Regions from separate parts of the Sphaerotilus montanus genome, predicted to be linked through region 1. Evidence: riboswitches for the same ligand, from Rfam matches in the RefSeq annotation. Region 1 holds a riboswitch; the other holds the start of a gene.

Region 1 (7,760 bases):
CCTGCTCGGCGCCGACTTCCGCAGTGCCAGCGGGTTGCCGGTGGTCAACGTGGCCGGCTGCCCGACACACCCCGGCTGGGTGCTCGACACGCTGATGGCGCTGGCGGCCGACCTGTTCGGCGCCGACGACCTCGACCCGCTCGGCCGCCCGCGTTTCTACGCCGACCAGTTGGTCCACCACGGCTGCACGCGCAACGAGTTCTACGAGTTCAAGGCCAGCGCCGAGAAGCCCTCGGACCTCGGCTGCATGATGGAACACATGGGTTGCAAGGGCACGCAGGCCCACGCCGACTGCAACACCCGGCTGTGGAACGGCGACGGCAGCTGCACACGCGGTGGCTACGCCTGCATCAGTTGCACCGAACCCGGCTTTCAGGATCCCGGCCACGCCTTCCACGCCACGCCCAAGATCGCCGGCATCCCGATCGGCCTGCCAACGGACATGCCAAAGGCCTGGTTTGTTGCCTTGGCGTCCCTTTCCAAGAGCGCGACGCCGAAGCGCGTGCGCCAGAACGCCACCGCCGACCACCTCGTCGTGGCGCCGCAGGTCAAGCGCACGCGGCTCAAGTAGCCGGCGGCGCGGCCGTGCTCGCCGAGAGGGGCATGTCCAGCAGCGCCAGCATCTCCTCGCACCAGCGCAGATTGCCCTCCTCGTAGCGCAGGCCCTTCTGCAGGATCATGTGCTGGATCGCGGCGGCCCGGCTGAGCGGGCGGTCGGGCGGGAAGTCGCGCTGCGCCAGGGCGCGGTAGAGGTCGAGCCGCTCGGCGTGGCTGGCGATGCGCTGGCGCAGTTCGGCGCGCAAGTCGATCTCGCCCAGCGCCGCCTCCGCCCGCAGCTTGACCGAGAGGTCGTCGCGCAGATCGGGCGGCGGTGTCGGCTCGGCCGCCCAGCGCGCCAGCTCCTCCCGACCGGCCGGGAGCACCTCGTACAGCCGCTTCCGGGTCAAGCCGGCATCGGGCGCTGGCTGTGAGGCAATCCAGCCCGCCGCCTCCATGCGCGCGAGTTCGCGGTAGATCTGCTGGTGCGTGGCGTGCCAGAAGTAGCCGATGGACTTGTCGAAGCGCCGCGCGAGGTCGTAGCCGGACGAGGCTTTCTCGATCAGCGAAGTGAGCACGGCGTGGGACAGGGACATGCGGCGCAGTCTACGGGCCTCGGGAAAACCATGCAACCCGTTGCATAGTCGCCGCCACCTGCCTACACTGCGCCATCCATGCAACTGGTTGCATAGCAAGGACACGCCATGACAACGACCACCGCCTATCCCCACCTGCTCGCCCCGCTCGACCTCGGCTTCACCACGCTGAAGAACCGCGTGCTCATGGGTTCCATGCACGTCGGGCTGGAGGAAGCGAAAGACGGCTTTGCCCGCATGGCCGCGTTCTACGCCGAGCGCGCCCGCGGCGGCGTCGGCCTGATCGTCACCGGCGGCATCGCGCCCAACGATGCGGGCCGCCCGATGCCCGGCGGCGCCTGCATGACGACGCAGGCCGAGGCCGACAAGCACAAGGTCGTGACGCAGGCCGTGCATGACGCGGGCGGCAAGATCGCGATGCAGATCCTGCATTTCGGCCGCTACGCTTACCACCCCGAGCTGGTCGCCCCCAGCGCGCTGAAGGCACCGATCAGCCCATTCCGCCCGCGTGCGTTGACCGGCGACGAGATCGAGCAGACCATCGAGGACTACGCCCGCGCCGCCGCCCTCGCGCAAAGCGCCGGCTACGACGGGGTAGAGATCATGGGCTCCGAGGGCTACCTGATCAACGAGTTCATCGCCGCGCAGACCAACCAGCGCGACGACGAATGGGGCGGCGCGTATGAAAACCGCATCCGTTTTGCGCTGGAGATCGTTCGCCGCACGCGGGCGCGGGTCGGCGCCGAGTTCATCCTCATCTTCCGGCTGTCGATGCTGGATCTGGTCGAAGGCGGCTCGACGCAGGAGGAAGTCATTCAGCTCGCACAGGCGCTGGAAGCCGCGGGCGTCACGATCCTCAACACCGGCATCGGCTGGCACGAGGCCCGCATCCCGACCATCGCCACCAAGGTGCCACGCGCCGCCTTCGCCTGGGTGACCCAAGGGCTCAAGGGCAAGGTCGGCATCCCGCTGATCACCACCAACCGCATCAACACACCCGAAGTCGCCGAGCAGATCCTGGCCGACGGCATGGCCGACATGGTCTCGATGGCGCGGCCCTTCCTCGCCGACGCCGATTTCGTGCGCAAGGCCGCCGAGGGCCGGGCCGACGAGATCAACACCTGCATCGGCTGCAACCAAGCCTGCCTCGACCACACCTTCGGCGGCAAGATCACCTCATGCCTGGTGAACCCGCGCGCCTGCCACGAGACGATCCTGATCGAGCGCCCCGCCACGACGAAGGCCCGTGTCGCCGTGGTCGGTGCTGGGCCGGCGGGGCTGGCGTTTGCGACGACGGCGGCGCGGCGCGGCTTCGACGTGACGCTGTTCGACGCGGGCAGCGAGATCGGCGGGCAGTTCAACATCGCCAAGCAGGTGCCGGGCAAGGAAGAGTTCTACGAAACCTTGCGCTACTTCGGCAAACAGATTGCGCTGACCGGCGTGACGCTGAAGCTGAACCACCGGGTTGCGGCGCAGGAACTGGTGGACGCCGGCTTCCAGCATGTCGTGCTCGCCACCGGCGTCACGCCGCGCACGCCCGACATCCCCGGCATCGACCACCCGAAAGTGGTCGGCTACCTCGACGTGCTGCGCGACAAGTGCGCCGTGGGGCGGAACGTGGCGCTGATCGGCGCGGGCGGCATCGGCTTCGACGTGGCGGAATACCTGCTGCATGAAGGCACCAGCCCGAGCCTCGACAAGGCCAAGTTCTTCGCCGAATGGGGCGTGGACACGGCCTACGCCCACCGCGGCGGCCTGACCCCGGCGCACATCGAACCGAACCCGCGCCAGGTGATGCTGCTGCAGCGCAAGGCGAGCAAGGTGGGCGACGGCCTGGGCAAGACCACGGGCTGGATCCACCGCACCTCGCTGAAGAACCGGCAGGTCGAGATGGTGCCCGGCGTGACCTACCGGCGCATCGACGACGACGGGCTGCACATCACGGTCGGCGAGCGCGAGATGACGCTGCCGGTGGACACGGTCGTGCTGTGCGCGGGGCAGGATCCGCAGCGCGAACTGCAGGCCGCGCTGCAGGCGGCGGGCTGCAGCGTCCACCTGATCGGCGGCGCGGACGTGGCCGCCGAGCTGGACGCCAAGCGCGCGATCAAGCAGGGCACCGAGCTGGCGCTGGGCTTCGACCCCGCGGCGGCCGAGGCGAGCGCGCAGGCCGCACCCGTCGCCACGCTGTCCGAGCGCCTGCCGGCCGCCGTCGCCAAAAGCCTCGCGCACTGGCACCGCATGGTTGCGCAGGGCGACCTGAGCGAACTCGGCGCGATCCTGCACCGCAAGGTGGTCTTCCGCTCGCCGATGGCCCACACGCCCTACCCCGGCGCGCAGGTGGTGCAACTGATCCTGTCCACCGTGGCCAAGGTGTTCGAGGACTTCACCTACCACCGCGAGATGGCCAGCGCCGACGGCCTGAGCGTGACGCTGGAGTTCAGCGCCAGCGTCAACGGCAAGTCGCTCAAGGGCGTGGACGTGATCCAGTTCGATGCGGAGGGCAAGATCACCGAGTTCGAGGTGATGGTGCGCCCGATGAGCGGGCTGCAGGCGCTCGGCGACGAGATGGGACAGCGGCTGGCGCCGTACCTGGCCGCTTACAAAGCCGCGAAACCGGCCGCCTGAAACGGCGAATCTGCGGTTAAACTGCACGCCGCCAGGAGAGAGCCGCGCCCCGAGCCGGCCGCCGAAGGCGCAGAGGCCCCCTTGAAACGGGGTTTCGAACGCTCAGGCAAAAGGACTGGCAAACGTCGCCCGCAGGGCGGCGTCACCTCACTGGAGAGAGACCGCGCGCTGCGTCGACCCACAGGTCGGCGGCGATCGCGGTCCACCGAAGGGGCAAGCGCGGCACCGGCCACACCGGGGCCGCGTCAATCTCTCAGGTAAAGCGGACAGCGAGGGCACCACCACCGACCATCGGTGGACCGATCCTTTCAAGATCAGTTGCCCTTCTAGAGCCTGTCCATGTCCGCCGACGCCACCTCCTCCTCGCCGCTGCTGCAGACGCCGCTGCACGAACTCCATCTGGAACTGGGCGCCCGCATGGTGCCCTTCGCCGGCTATGCAATGCCGGTCCAGTACCCCGCCGGCATCATCACCGAGCACCGCCAGTGCCGCGCATCGGCCGCGCTGTTCGACGTCTCGCACATGGGCCAGTTGCGCCTGGTCGGCCCGGACGCCGCCGCCGCGCTGGAGTCGCTGGTGCCGCAGGACGTGCTGGACCTGCCGGTCGGCAAGCAGCGCTACGCCTTCTTCACCAACGCCGCGGGCGGCCTGCTCGACGACCTGATGATCACCCGCCGCGCGGACGACCTCTTACTCGTCGTCAACGCCGGTTGCAAGGACGCCGACACGCGCCACCTCGTCACCGAGATCGGCCACCGCTGCCAGATCGTGCCGATGCCGGACCACGCGCTGCTGGCGCTGCAGGGACCGAAGGCGGTCGATGCGCTGGCGCGGATCAATGGCGGCGTCGCGGCGCTGACCTTCATGAGCGGCGGCCACTTCGCGCTCGCCGGCACCGACTGCTTCGTCACCCGCTCGGGCTACACCGGCGAGGACGGCTTCGAGATCTCCGTGCCCGCGACCCACGCCATCGCGCTGGCCCGCACGCTGCTGGCCCAGCCCGAAGTGGAAGCCGCCGGTCTGGGCGCGCGCGACACGCTGCGCCTGGAAGCCGGGCTGTGCCTCTACGGCCATGACATCGACACCGCGACCACCCCGGTGGAAGCCGGCCTGACCTGGGCGATCCAGAAGGTGCGCCGCCCCGGCGGTGCGCGCGCAGGCGGCTACCCGGGCCAGGACGCCCTCGGCGCGCAGCTCACCCAAGGTGTGGCCACCAGGCGCATCGGGCTGACCGGGCTGGAGCGCACACCCGTCCGCGAAGGCGCGCCGCTGGTCGACGGCCACGGCCACCCGGTCGGCCGCGTCACCAGCGGCACCGTCGGCCCCACGGTCGGCCAGCCGATCGCGATGGGCTACGTCGCCGCCAACCACGCCGGCATCGGCAGCGAGCTGTTCGCCGAGGTGCGCGGCAAGCGCGTGCCGATGCGGGTCACGGCCATGCCGTTCGCGCCTCACCGATACTTCCGCGGCTGAGGCGCTGGCGCTTCACCGTCCCCCGCTTTTGATTTTGATTGCCTTTCCCCAGGAGCCCGACCATGTCCCTCAAGTTCACCGCCGACCACGAATGGATCAACGCCGACGACACCGCTGCTGCCGTGGTCGGCATCACGGTCCATGCCCAGGACGCCCTCGGTGACGTGGTGTTCGTCGACCTGCCGGCCGTCGGCACCACCTTCGCGCAAGGCGACGTCGCCGGCGTGGTCGAGTCGGTCAAGGCCGCCGCCGACGTCTACGCCCCGCTGTCGGGCGAAGTCACCGAAGTCAACGAAGCCCTGCGCGACGATCCCTCGCTGGCCAACACCGACCCGCTGGGCGCCGGCTGGTTCTTCAAGATGAAGCTGTCGGACGCCTCGCAGCTCGACGCGCTGATGGACACCACCGCTTACGACGCCCTCACCCAGGGCTGATCCACCCGCCAACCACGCCGTCCGACCGCGCATCCCGCCTGGTCGAGGCCGCGCCTTTGCCTGAACCGCCGCCCCGAAGCCCCGCCGCCATGCCACACACCGCCCTGCCCCGCCTCGCCGATCTGGAAAACGCCAGCGAATTCACCGCCCGCCACATCGGCCCGGACGCGGCCGACGAGGCGCGCATGCTGGCGGCCATCGGCCCGGCCAGCCGCCGCGCGCTGATCGACGCGATCATTCCGCGCGCGATCGCCCGCCCCACGCCGATGGAGCTGCCCGCCCCGCTGAGCGAGGCGCAGGCGCTGGCCGAACTCAAGGCGCTCGCGGCGCAGAACCGCGTGCTGACCAGCCACCTCGGCTGCGGCTACTTCGGCACGCTCACGCCCGGCGTCATCCTGCGCAACGTGCTCGAAAACCCCGCCTGGTACACCGCCTACACGCCGTATCAAGCCGAGATCAGCCAGGGCCGCATGGAGGCGCTGGTCAACTTCCAGACCATGGTCACCGATCTGACCGGCATGGCGATCGCCAACGCCTCGATGCTCGACGAGGCCACCGCCGCCGCCGAAGCGATGACGCTGGCCGCCCGCGTGGGCAAGTCGAAGGCCACGCGCTTCGTCGTCGCGCACGACGTGCTGCCGCAGTCGCTCGAAGTCATCCGCACCCGCGCCAAGCCGCTGGGCATCACGGTCGACCAGGTCCACGCGACCGAGATCGCCGCCTCGCTGGCCGCCGCACCCGCGTTCGGCGTGCTGCTGCAATACCCCGGCGTCAACGGCCAACTGCGCGACCTGAAGCCGATCATCGACGCCGCGCACGCCGCAGGCGCCATGGCCATCGTCGGCGCGGACCTGCTGGCGCTGACGCTGCTGGTCTCGCCGGGTGAACTCGGCGCGGACATCGCGTTCGGTTCGACCCAGCGCTTCGGCATGCCGATGGGCGCCGGCGGCCCGCACGCCGCGTATCTGGCCACGCAAGACGCCTTCAAGCGCTCGCTGCCCGGCCGGCTGGTCGGCGTCAGCGTCGACAGCCACGGCGCGCCCGCCTACCGCCTCGCGCTGCAGACCCGCGAGCAGCACATCCGCCGCGAGAAGGCCACGTCGAACATCTGCACCGCGCAGGTGCTGCCCGCCGTCGTCGCGAGCCTCTACGCGGTCTACCACGGCCCGGCCGGCCTGAAGCGCATCGCGCAGCGCGTGGCCGTGCTGACCGCGATCCTGGCCGAAGGGCTGAAGGCAATGGGCTGGCGCCTGCTGCACGACACAGCCTTCGACACGCTGCACGTCGAAGCCGGTGAGCGCCGTGACGCGCTGATGGCCGCTGCCGTCGCGTCGGGCCGCAACCTGCGTGCCGCGAGCGCCGACACGCTCGGCATCAGCCTGGACGAGACCAGCACCCGCGCCGATGTCGAGGCGCTGTGGGCCGTCTTCGCCCAAGGCAACGTCACGCCGACCATCGCGCAGTACGCCGACACGGTGACGCCGATGATCCCCGCCGCGCTGCAGCGCACCAGCGACTACCTGACGCACCCGGTCTTCAACACGCACCACAGCGAGACCGAGATGCTGCGCTACATCCGCATGCTCTCGGACAAGGATCTGGCGCTGGATCGCAGCATGATCCCGCTGGGTTCCTGCACGATGAAGCTCAATGCGACCTCGGAGATGATCCCGATCACCTGGCCCGAGTTCGCGCACATCCACCCCTTCGCGCCCGCCGAACAGCTCGCCGGCTACGCCGCACTGAACACGCAGCTCACCGGCTGGCTCGCCCAAGCCACCGGCTACAGCGGCATCAGCCTGCAGCCGAACGCCGGCTCGCAAGGTGAATACGCCGGCCTGCTTGCCATCATGGGCTGGCACGCTTCGCGCGGCGACGCCCACCGCAAGGTCTGCCTGATCCCGGAAAGTGCCCACGGCACCAACCCGGCCTCGGCACAGATGGCCGGGATGCAGGTCGTCGTCGTCAAGTGCGAGGCGGGTGGCAACGTCGATCTGGACGACCTGCGCGCCAAGTGCGGCAAGCACGCCGCCGATCTGGCCGCGATCATGATCACCTACCCCTCGACCTACGGCGTGTTCGAGCCGCAGGTGCG
Region 2 (7,760 bases), 770 kb from region 1:
CGCACGACGATCTGGGTGTTCTGGTCGAGCACGCCGTTGAAATCGTCCACCAGCGGTTGCAGCTCGGCCGGGAAATCGCCCTCCAGCCGCTGCAGCCGACCGGCCCGCAAGGCAGACACCGCTGCCTGCAGACTGCGCAGCGGCGCCAGCCCGACGACGACCTGCGCAGCAGCAGCCGCCATCAGCGCCACGGCGAGCACGCCCAGCGACAGCACCAGCATGCCCACGAAGGACGACACCGCCTCGTCCAGCTCGCGCGTGTCCTGCGCTACGCTCAGGCGCCAGGACGTGGCAGGCCGGTCGTCCGGATGCACCACGCGTTCGAGCACCCGCAGGCCCAGCCCATCCGGCCCGGTGATGTCGTGGACGTGGACCTCGCCGTCTGCCAGCACGTCCGCGGGCACTGACAAGGTCGCATCCCACAGCGACCGCGAGCGCAGCAGCGCGGGCACCGTCCGGCCACCCTGCAGTCCGTCGACCTGCCAGTAGAGGCCCGAGTACGGCTTGTTCCAGCGCGCATCCACCAGCGCGGCCGAGAGCACGGGCTGGCCATCGGGGCCGGCCTCCACGCTGGCGGTGAGCTGGTCCAGATGCACCCGCAGGCCGGCCTGGAACTGCCGCGCCACCTGCTCGCGGAACAGGTTCGACAGCACCAGTCCTGCCACCAGCAGCGCCGCACTCACGCCCAGCAGCGTGCCGATGAGCAGCCGCACCCGCAGCGAGGCGCCGAACAGCCGGTTCATGGGCGGTTCACGCCGTCATGCATTGAGGCGGTAGCCCAGGCCGCGCACGGTCTCGATCAGCTCCGCTGGCAGCTTGCGCCGCAGCCGGCCGATGAAGACCTCGATGGTGTTGGACTCGCGGTCGAAGTCCTGCGCGTAGAGGTGCTCGATCAGCTCCACGCGCGAGACGATGCGGTTCGGCCGGTGCATCAGGTAGGCGAGCACCTTGTACTCGTGGCTGGTCAGCGTCACGGCCTGTCCGTCCACCGTGACACGGCCGCTCAGCGTGTCGAGCTGCACCGCACCGCAGCACAGCTGCGCCGAGGCCTGCCCCGCCGCGCGCCGGATCAGCGCCCGCAGCCGGGCCAGCAGCTCTTCCATGTGGAAGGGCTTGGTCAGGTAGTCGTCGGCCCCGGCGTCGATGCCGGTCACCTTCTCGTGCCAGTTGTCGCGCGCGGTCAGGATCAGCACCGGCATCCGCCGACCCGCCGCGCGCCAGCGCTTCAGCACGGTCAGGCCGTCGATCTCCGGCAGGCCCAGGTCGAGCACCACCGCGTCGAAGGCATCGACCTCGCCGCGGTACCAGGCGTCACGCCCGTCGCGGCTGAGTTCGCTGGTGTAGCCGGCGTCGGCCAGCGCCTGCTGCAGCTGGGCTGCGAGCGTTGCTTCGTCTTCCACCACCAGGATGCGCATCAATCAGTCTCTTTCGCGATCGCGTTCATGGCCGCGTTCGCGGGTGCCAGCGCGCTGGGCGCGGGTCTTCAGCATGGCGCCGGTTCGGGCGTCCAGCTTGAGCTTGGTCAGCACACCGCCGGGTTGCAGCACCTTGAGTTCGTAGATCCAGACCCCGCTGTCCTGCTGCTCCAGCTCGACTTCGAGCACCTCGCCCGGCATGTCGCGTTCCACCCGCGCCAGGATCGCCTTGAGCGGCAGGATCTGGCCCGCCTCGACCGCCTGCCGGGCGCGCTCATGGTCGTCCCGCTCGCGGGCGATGGACACGGCGGGACTGCAGCAGGCCGCCATCAGCACCGCCGCCATTCCCAGCTGTTGCAGGGCCCGCTTCGACATTCCGAGATCCTTCCGCGCCAGACCGTCCGGCACTTGCACCCCGGATTGTCCACATCCGAATCTGAACCCCAGGTAAACGGTCGATTCAGACAAGGTACAGCCGCGGTTTTCCAGAATGCAGCCATGCACTCCTACCGCACCCCTTCCGCCCGTCCCCACCTGGTCCGCACCACGCTCACCGCCCTCGCGGCCGTGGCCGCTTCGCTGCTGCTGGCGATGCCGGCCGAAGCGGGTGACACGACGCCCGACGCCCAGCTCCAGCGCTGGACCGTGGCCGCTGGCGCGCCGGCCAGTGCGGAACGCGGGCGGGTGTTCTTCACCAGCAAGCACGGCGGCGAGTGGTCCTGCTCGTCCTGCCACAACGCGCCGCCGACCACCGAAGGCAAGCACGCCAGCACCAGCAAGCCCATTGCCCCGATGGCCCCCGCCTTCAACGCCAAGGCCTTCACCGACGAAGCCAAGGTGGACAAGTGGTTCCGCCGCAACTGCAAGGACGTCGTGAGCCGCGAGTGCAGCGCCGCCGAAAAGGCCGACGTCCTCGCCTACCTCATCGCCCAGAAGCGCTGAGCCCACTGTTCCCCTCACCGTCATTCCCGCGCAAGCGGGAACCCACCCCATGCGCCCACCCCTCGCCCTGCTCCTGACCACCGCGCTGCTCGCACCGTCCGCATTCGCCGACGACGACCACCACCGGGCCCTGCGCGTGCCCACCCTGCCGCAATACCAGCAGGAATGCGCGGCCTGCCACATGGCCTACCCGCCCGGGATGCTGCCGGCGGCGTCGTGGACGCGCTTGATGGGCGGTCTGGACAAGCACTACGGCACGGACGCCTCGCTCGACGCCGCGTCGGTCAAGCTCATCACCCGCTGGCTCACCGACAACGCCGGCACCGGCCGCCGCGTCAGCGCCACCCCGCCGCCCGAGGACCGCATCACCCGCTCCGCCTGGTTCATCCGGCAGCACGACGAGGTCGGCGCCAGCGTCTGGAAACGCGCCTCGATCAAGAGCGCGTCCAACTGCATGGCCTGCCACGCTGGCGCCGACAAGGGCGATTTCGACGAAGACCGCGTGAGGATTCCGAAATGACCAGTTCCACCCTGAACGCTGCCTCTGCTGGCGCGACCACGACCACCCCGACCCGCCGTGTCACCGATGCGCCGACCCGCGTCTTCCACTGGCTGTTCGCGCTGTGCTTCACCGGCGCGTACCTGACCGCCGAGTCCGAGCACTGGCGGCTGGTGCACGTCACGCTGGGCTACACGCTGGCCGGGTTGCTGGCGTTCCGCATCGTGTGGGGGCTGGTCGGGCCGCGGCAAGCGCGGCTCGGGCTGCTGCTGCGCAAGCTCTCGGGGCTGAAGCCGTGGCTGGCGAGCGCCCGCGCCGGGCAGTTCAACGGCCGGCAGGCGCAGAACCTGGGCATGGCGCTGGCCGTGCTGGCGCTGATGGTGACCGTCGTGCCACTGACGCTCAGTGGTTACGCGACCTACAACGAATGGGGTGGCGATCTGGTCGGCGAGGTGCTGGAGGAAACGCACGAACTGTTCGCCAACGGCATGCTGGCACTGGTGCTGGGGCACATCGGCCTGATCGCGCTGCTGAGCCTGCTGCGCCGGACCAATGCGGCGCGGCCGATGCTCACCGGGCGGATTCCCGGCGCCGGCCCGGATCTGGCACAGCGCAACCACGGGTTCGTGGCGGCGCTGCTGATCGCGGCGGTGGTCGGGTTCTGGCTGGTTCAGGCCGCAGCCTGAGCCCCCACCAGGTAATCCACCTTGCCCAGGTCCACGCCGTTGTGGCGCAGCAGCGCGTAGGCGGTGGTGACGTGGAAGAACACGTTCGGCAGCGCCCAGTGCTTCAGGTAGTCCTCGCCCTTCATCGTGCGGGTCGAGCCGTCGCGGCCGACGGGGAAGGTGATGTCCTTGTCCTCGGTGCCGTCGAGGGCGGTGGGCGGCACGGTGACGAGGAACGCCAGCGTCCTGGCGATGCGCTCCTGCAGTTGGGCGAAGGTGGTTTCGTCGTCGGCGAACTTGGGGGCGTCGAGGCCGCCGAGGCGCGCGGCGGCCAGCTTCGCGGCGTCGCAGGCGATGCGCACCTGCGAGGCGAACGGCAGCATGTCTGGCGCCAGGCGGGCCTGCACCAGCACGTTCACGTCGAACTTGCGGGCGGCGGCGGACGCTTCGGCCTTGTCCATGCAGTGGCTCAGGTTGCGCAGCATGGTGGTGAAGACGGGGAGGCTGGCGGAGGACATGGAGATGGTCATGCGGGGTTCCTTGGTGGTGACTCGGGACAGTCCACGACGCTAGCAGTTTTTTCTCGTGGATGCAGAGTCCTGCCATCGTGAAACCAGTCGTACCATCGATCGCCATGCAACCCAACCCAAGCGCCATCCTCGACTTCTGGTTCGGCCCCGCCACCGACCCCGCCCACATCCACTCCCGCCCCGAGTGGTTCCGCAAGGACCCCCAGCACGACGCCGAGATCGCCCGCCGCTTCGGCCCGCTGATCGACGAAGCCCTTGCCTGCGGCCTGCAGGACTGGACCGCCACCCCCACCGGCACGCTCGCGCTGATCCTCGTCCTCGACCAGTTCACCCGCAACACGGGCCGCGACACGCCGCGCGCCTTCGCGGGCGATCCGCGGGCGCTGTCATTGGCGAAATCGCTGGTCGCGTCTGGTGCGGACAGGACGCTGACCGGGGTGCAGCGCCAGTTCGTCTACCTGCCCTTCGAGCACGCAGAAGCGCTCGCCGACCAGGACGAGTCGATCCGCCTGTTCGCGCAGCTCGGCCGGGACGAACCGGCGCTGGCGGGCTTGCTGGAATGGGCCGAGCGGCACCGGGTGATCGTGGCGCGGTTCGGGCGGTTTCCGCATCGGAATGCGGCGCTTGGCCGGACGAATACCGCCGAGGAAGCCGAGTTCCTGAAGCAACCTGGCTCGGGGTTCTGAGGGGGGAGTGGCGGGTGGGTCCTCGCTTTCGCGAGGATGACGAGGGTGGGGGTCAGGGGCGCGTGAAGGCGAACTCCAGCTCCGGCGCCAGTCCGCTGACGATGCGCGCCACGCTCTTGCCCGAGCCGCAGGCGTGGGTCCAGCCGAGCGTGCCGTGGCCGGTGTTGAGGAACAGGTTCGGGACGCGGGACTGGCCGATGATCGGCACGTTGCTCGGTGTCGCGGGGCGCAGGCCGGTCCAGAACTGCGCCTGCGCCGTGTCGCCCGCGCCGGGGAAAAGCTGTTCCGTGCGCCGCACGATCGCCTCGCAGCGCACGCGGTTCAGGTCGCGGCTGTAGCCGTTCAGCTCCGCCGTGCCGGCGATGCGCAGGCGGTCGCCCAGGCGCGAGAAGACGAGCTTGTACTCGTCGTCGGTCAGCGAGACCTGGTGCGCCATCGCCGCGTCCTTCACCGGCATCGTCACCGAGTAGCCCTTGGCCGGGTAGATCGGCAGCCGGATGCCCAGCGGCTGTGCCAGCAGCGGGCTGAAGCTGCCCATGGCCAGGACAAACGCATCGGCGCGCAGCCGCTGGAACGCCCCGTCAGCATCGGTCACCTCGACATGGTCGATCCGGCCACCCACCTCGCGCAGCGCCATGACGTGGTGCCCCATCAGGAAGCGCACCCCGTCCTGCCGGCAGCGCTCGGCCAGCGCGAGCGTGAACTGGCGCGCATCGCCCGACTCGTCTTCCGAGGTGAAGGTCGCCCCGGCCAGCTGCGGCCGGATGTGGCGCAGCGCCGGCTCCAGCCGCACGGCTTCGTCCGCCGAGATCACGCGCCGGTCGCAGCCCAGATCGCGCATCTGCGCCGCGGGGGCTTCGGCGGCGTCGAACTCCTTCTGGCTGGTGTAGAAGTGCAGGATGCCCTGGGTGCGCTGGTCGTATTGCAGGCCGAGGTCGCGCCGCAGTTGCTGCAGCGTGTCGCGGCTGTAGGTGCCCAGGCGGACGATCTGCGCGATGTTGTGGCGGGTGCGGGCGGGCGTGCATTCGCGCAGGAACTGCAGGCCCCAGCGCCACTGCTGCGGATCGGCGCGCAGGCGGAACAGCAGCGGCGCGTCTTCCTTGCCCAGCCACTGCAGCACCTTGAGCGGCGCGGAGGGGTTGGCCCATGGCTCGGCGTGGCTGACGGAGATCTGGCCGCCGTTGGCGAAGCTGGTTTCGGCGGCGGGCGCGGCCTGCCGGTCGATGACGGTGACGTCGTGGCCGAGCTGGCGCAGGAAATGGGCGGACGTGGTGCCGAGCAGGCCGGCACCGAGGACGATGACTTGCATGAGAAAGACGCTTGCGCGCTGGTCATGCCGCTCCCCCTGTCCTTGGTACCTGAGAGATTCAGCGCCGGGACGGTCCCGGTGCCTTGCTCCTTCGGTGCTTCACCCCCCGTGGTGCGGGCGTGGAGTCTCTCCAGACGGCGTGTGTGCTTGCAGTGCGTGGACCTGAGCGTTCATGGGAGTTTGCGCCTTCGGTGACCGGCTCGGGGCCGGTGCTCTCCTGCTGTGAATCGATTCTATCGATCAACCGCTCCCGTCATTCCCGCGAAAGCGGGAACCCACTGGTCGGGTGGGCCCTCGCTTTCGCGAGGATGACGGGGGTGGGTGGGTCATTCTTTCACCAGGAACCGCTCGGCCAGCCGCACCCAGTAGGCGGCGCCGACCGGCAGGTTCGCGTCGTTGAAGTCGTAGCCCGGGTTGTGGACCATGCAGGCCGACGCGGCCGGGCTGTCGCCGCCGCCGCCCTGCTCCCCCAGCCCGTTGCCGATCAGCAGGTAGCTGCCTGGCACGCGCTCCAGCATGAACGCAAAATCCTCGCTGCCGGTCAGCGGCGGGCCGTTCAGCGTGACCTTGTCGGGGCCGAGCAGGTCGAGTGCTACCTCGCGGGCAAACGCGGTTTCGGCCGGCGTGTTGACCAGCACCGCGTAGCCGGGACGCCAGTCGATGCGCGCCGTGCAGCCGAAGCTCTCCGCCTGCGCCGCGACCTGCGCCCGGATGCGCCGCTCCAGCAGCGCCCGCACCTCGCGGTCCAGCGCCCGCATGCTCAGCTCCAGCCGCGCGCTGGCCGGGATCACGTTGTTCGCCTGACCGGCCTGCAGCGCGCCGACCGTCACCACCGCCGCGTGCAGCGGATCGACATTGCGCGAGACGATGGTCTGCAGCGCCATCACGAGGCTGGCCGCGGCGACGATCGGGTCGGCGGCGCGGTGGGGCATCGCGCCGTGGCCGCCGACGCCCTCGATCGTGATGGTCGCGTAGTCGGAGGACGCCATCGCGGCGCCGTCACGGAAGACAAGGTGGCCTTGCGCGATGCCGGGCATGTTGTGCATCGCGAAGACAGCGTCGCACGGGTAGCGCTCGAACAGTCCGTCCGACATCATCCGCAGGGCGCCGCCCCCGCCCTCTTCGGCGGGCTGGAAGACCAGGTGCAGCGTGCCATCGAAGCTGCCGTGTTCGGCGAGGTGGCGCGCCGCGGCCAGCAGCATCGCGGTGTGGCCGTCGTGGCCGCAGGCGTGCATCAGGCCGGGCCGGGTGCTGGCCCATGCGACGCCGGAGGTCTCGTCGATCGGCAGCGCGTCCATGTCCGCGCGCAGCCCGAGCCGCCGCGATCCCGTGCCGCGCACCAGACGACCGACCACGCCCGTGCCGCCGACACCGCGTTCGACCGTGTAACCCCAGCCTTCGAGCTTGTCGGCGACGAGTGCGGCGGTGCGGTGCTCCTCGAAGGCGAGTTCGGGGTGCTGGTGGAGGTCGCGGCGCAGGTGGACAAATTCGCCGATCCGGGTGCGCAGTGCGTCGAGCAGGTAGGTCATGGCGTGGCTCGTTCTCGGCCGCGCGTCACTGCGCTTCGAGCTTGATGGCCTTGGCGATGGCGCGGAAGCTGGTGGTCAGCGTCTCGTATTCACGCGCTGCGTCGGCCACCGACAGCGGCGTGGCGACCATCAGCCCCTGCTTTTCCAGCTCGGCCCGCACCACCGGATCGCCCAGTACCGTCGTC

What was found. Region 1 has a riboswitch for glycine ahead of gcvT (glycine cleavage system aminomethyltransferase GcvT). Riboswitches for the same ligand answer to the same signal wherever they lie in the genome.
Region 2: linked by a shared signal. The riboswitch ahead of BDD16_RS19645 (D-amino acid dehydrogenase) and the one ahead of gcvT (glycine cleavage system aminomethyltransferase GcvT) in region 1 are both predicted to bind glycine.

Annotation. Positions count from the first base shown of each region.
Region 1 is NZ_JACCFH010000001.1:3,544,203-3,551,962, reverse strand. Features, by position in the region: gene BDD16_RS16190 (NADH-quinone oxidoreductase subunit B family protein) at 1-571, shown strand, start outside; gene BDD16_RS16185 (PadR family transcriptional regulator) at 564-1,133, opposite strand; partial or broken gene BDD16_RS16180 (NADPH-dependent 2,4-dienoyl-CoA reductase) at 1,242-3,260, shown strand; gene BDD16_RS23075 (nuclear transport factor 2 family protein) at 3,372-3,758, shown strand; glycine riboswitch at 3,781-3,886, shown strand; glycine riboswitch at 3,899-4,038, shown strand; gene gcvT (glycine cleavage system aminomethyltransferase GcvT) at 4,098-5,231, shown strand; gene gcvH (glycine cleavage system protein GcvH) at 5,294-5,665, shown strand; gene gcvP (aminomethyl-transferring glycine dehydrogenase) at 5,755-7,760, shown strand, end outside.
Region 2 is NZ_JACCFH010000001.1:4,312,693-4,320,452, reverse strand. Features, by position in the region: gene BDD16_RS19685 (sensor histidine kinase) at 1-743, opposite strand, end outside; gene BDD16_RS19680 (response regulator transcription factor) at 759-1,415, opposite strand; gene BDD16_RS19675 (PepSY domain-containing protein) at 1,419-1,790, opposite strand; gene BDD16_RS19670 (DUF1924 domain-containing protein) at 1,914-2,357, shown strand; gene BDD16_RS19665 (diheme cytochrome c) at 2,407-2,877, shown strand; gene BDD16_RS19660 (cytochrome b/b6 domain-containing protein) at 2,874-3,542, shown strand; gene BDD16_RS19655 (DUF1993 domain-containing protein) at 3,527-4,051, opposite strand; gene BDD16_RS19650 (DUF924 family protein) at 4,156-4,737, shown strand; gene BDD16_RS19645 (D-amino acid dehydrogenase) at 4,790-6,046, opposite strand; glycine riboswitch at 6,083-6,180, opposite strand; glycine riboswitch at 6,187-6,276, opposite strand; gene BDD16_RS19640 (M20 aminoacylase family protein) at 6,373-7,575, opposite strand; gene BDD16_RS19635 (Bug family tripartite tricarboxylate transporter substrate binding protein) at 7,601-7,760, opposite strand, start outside.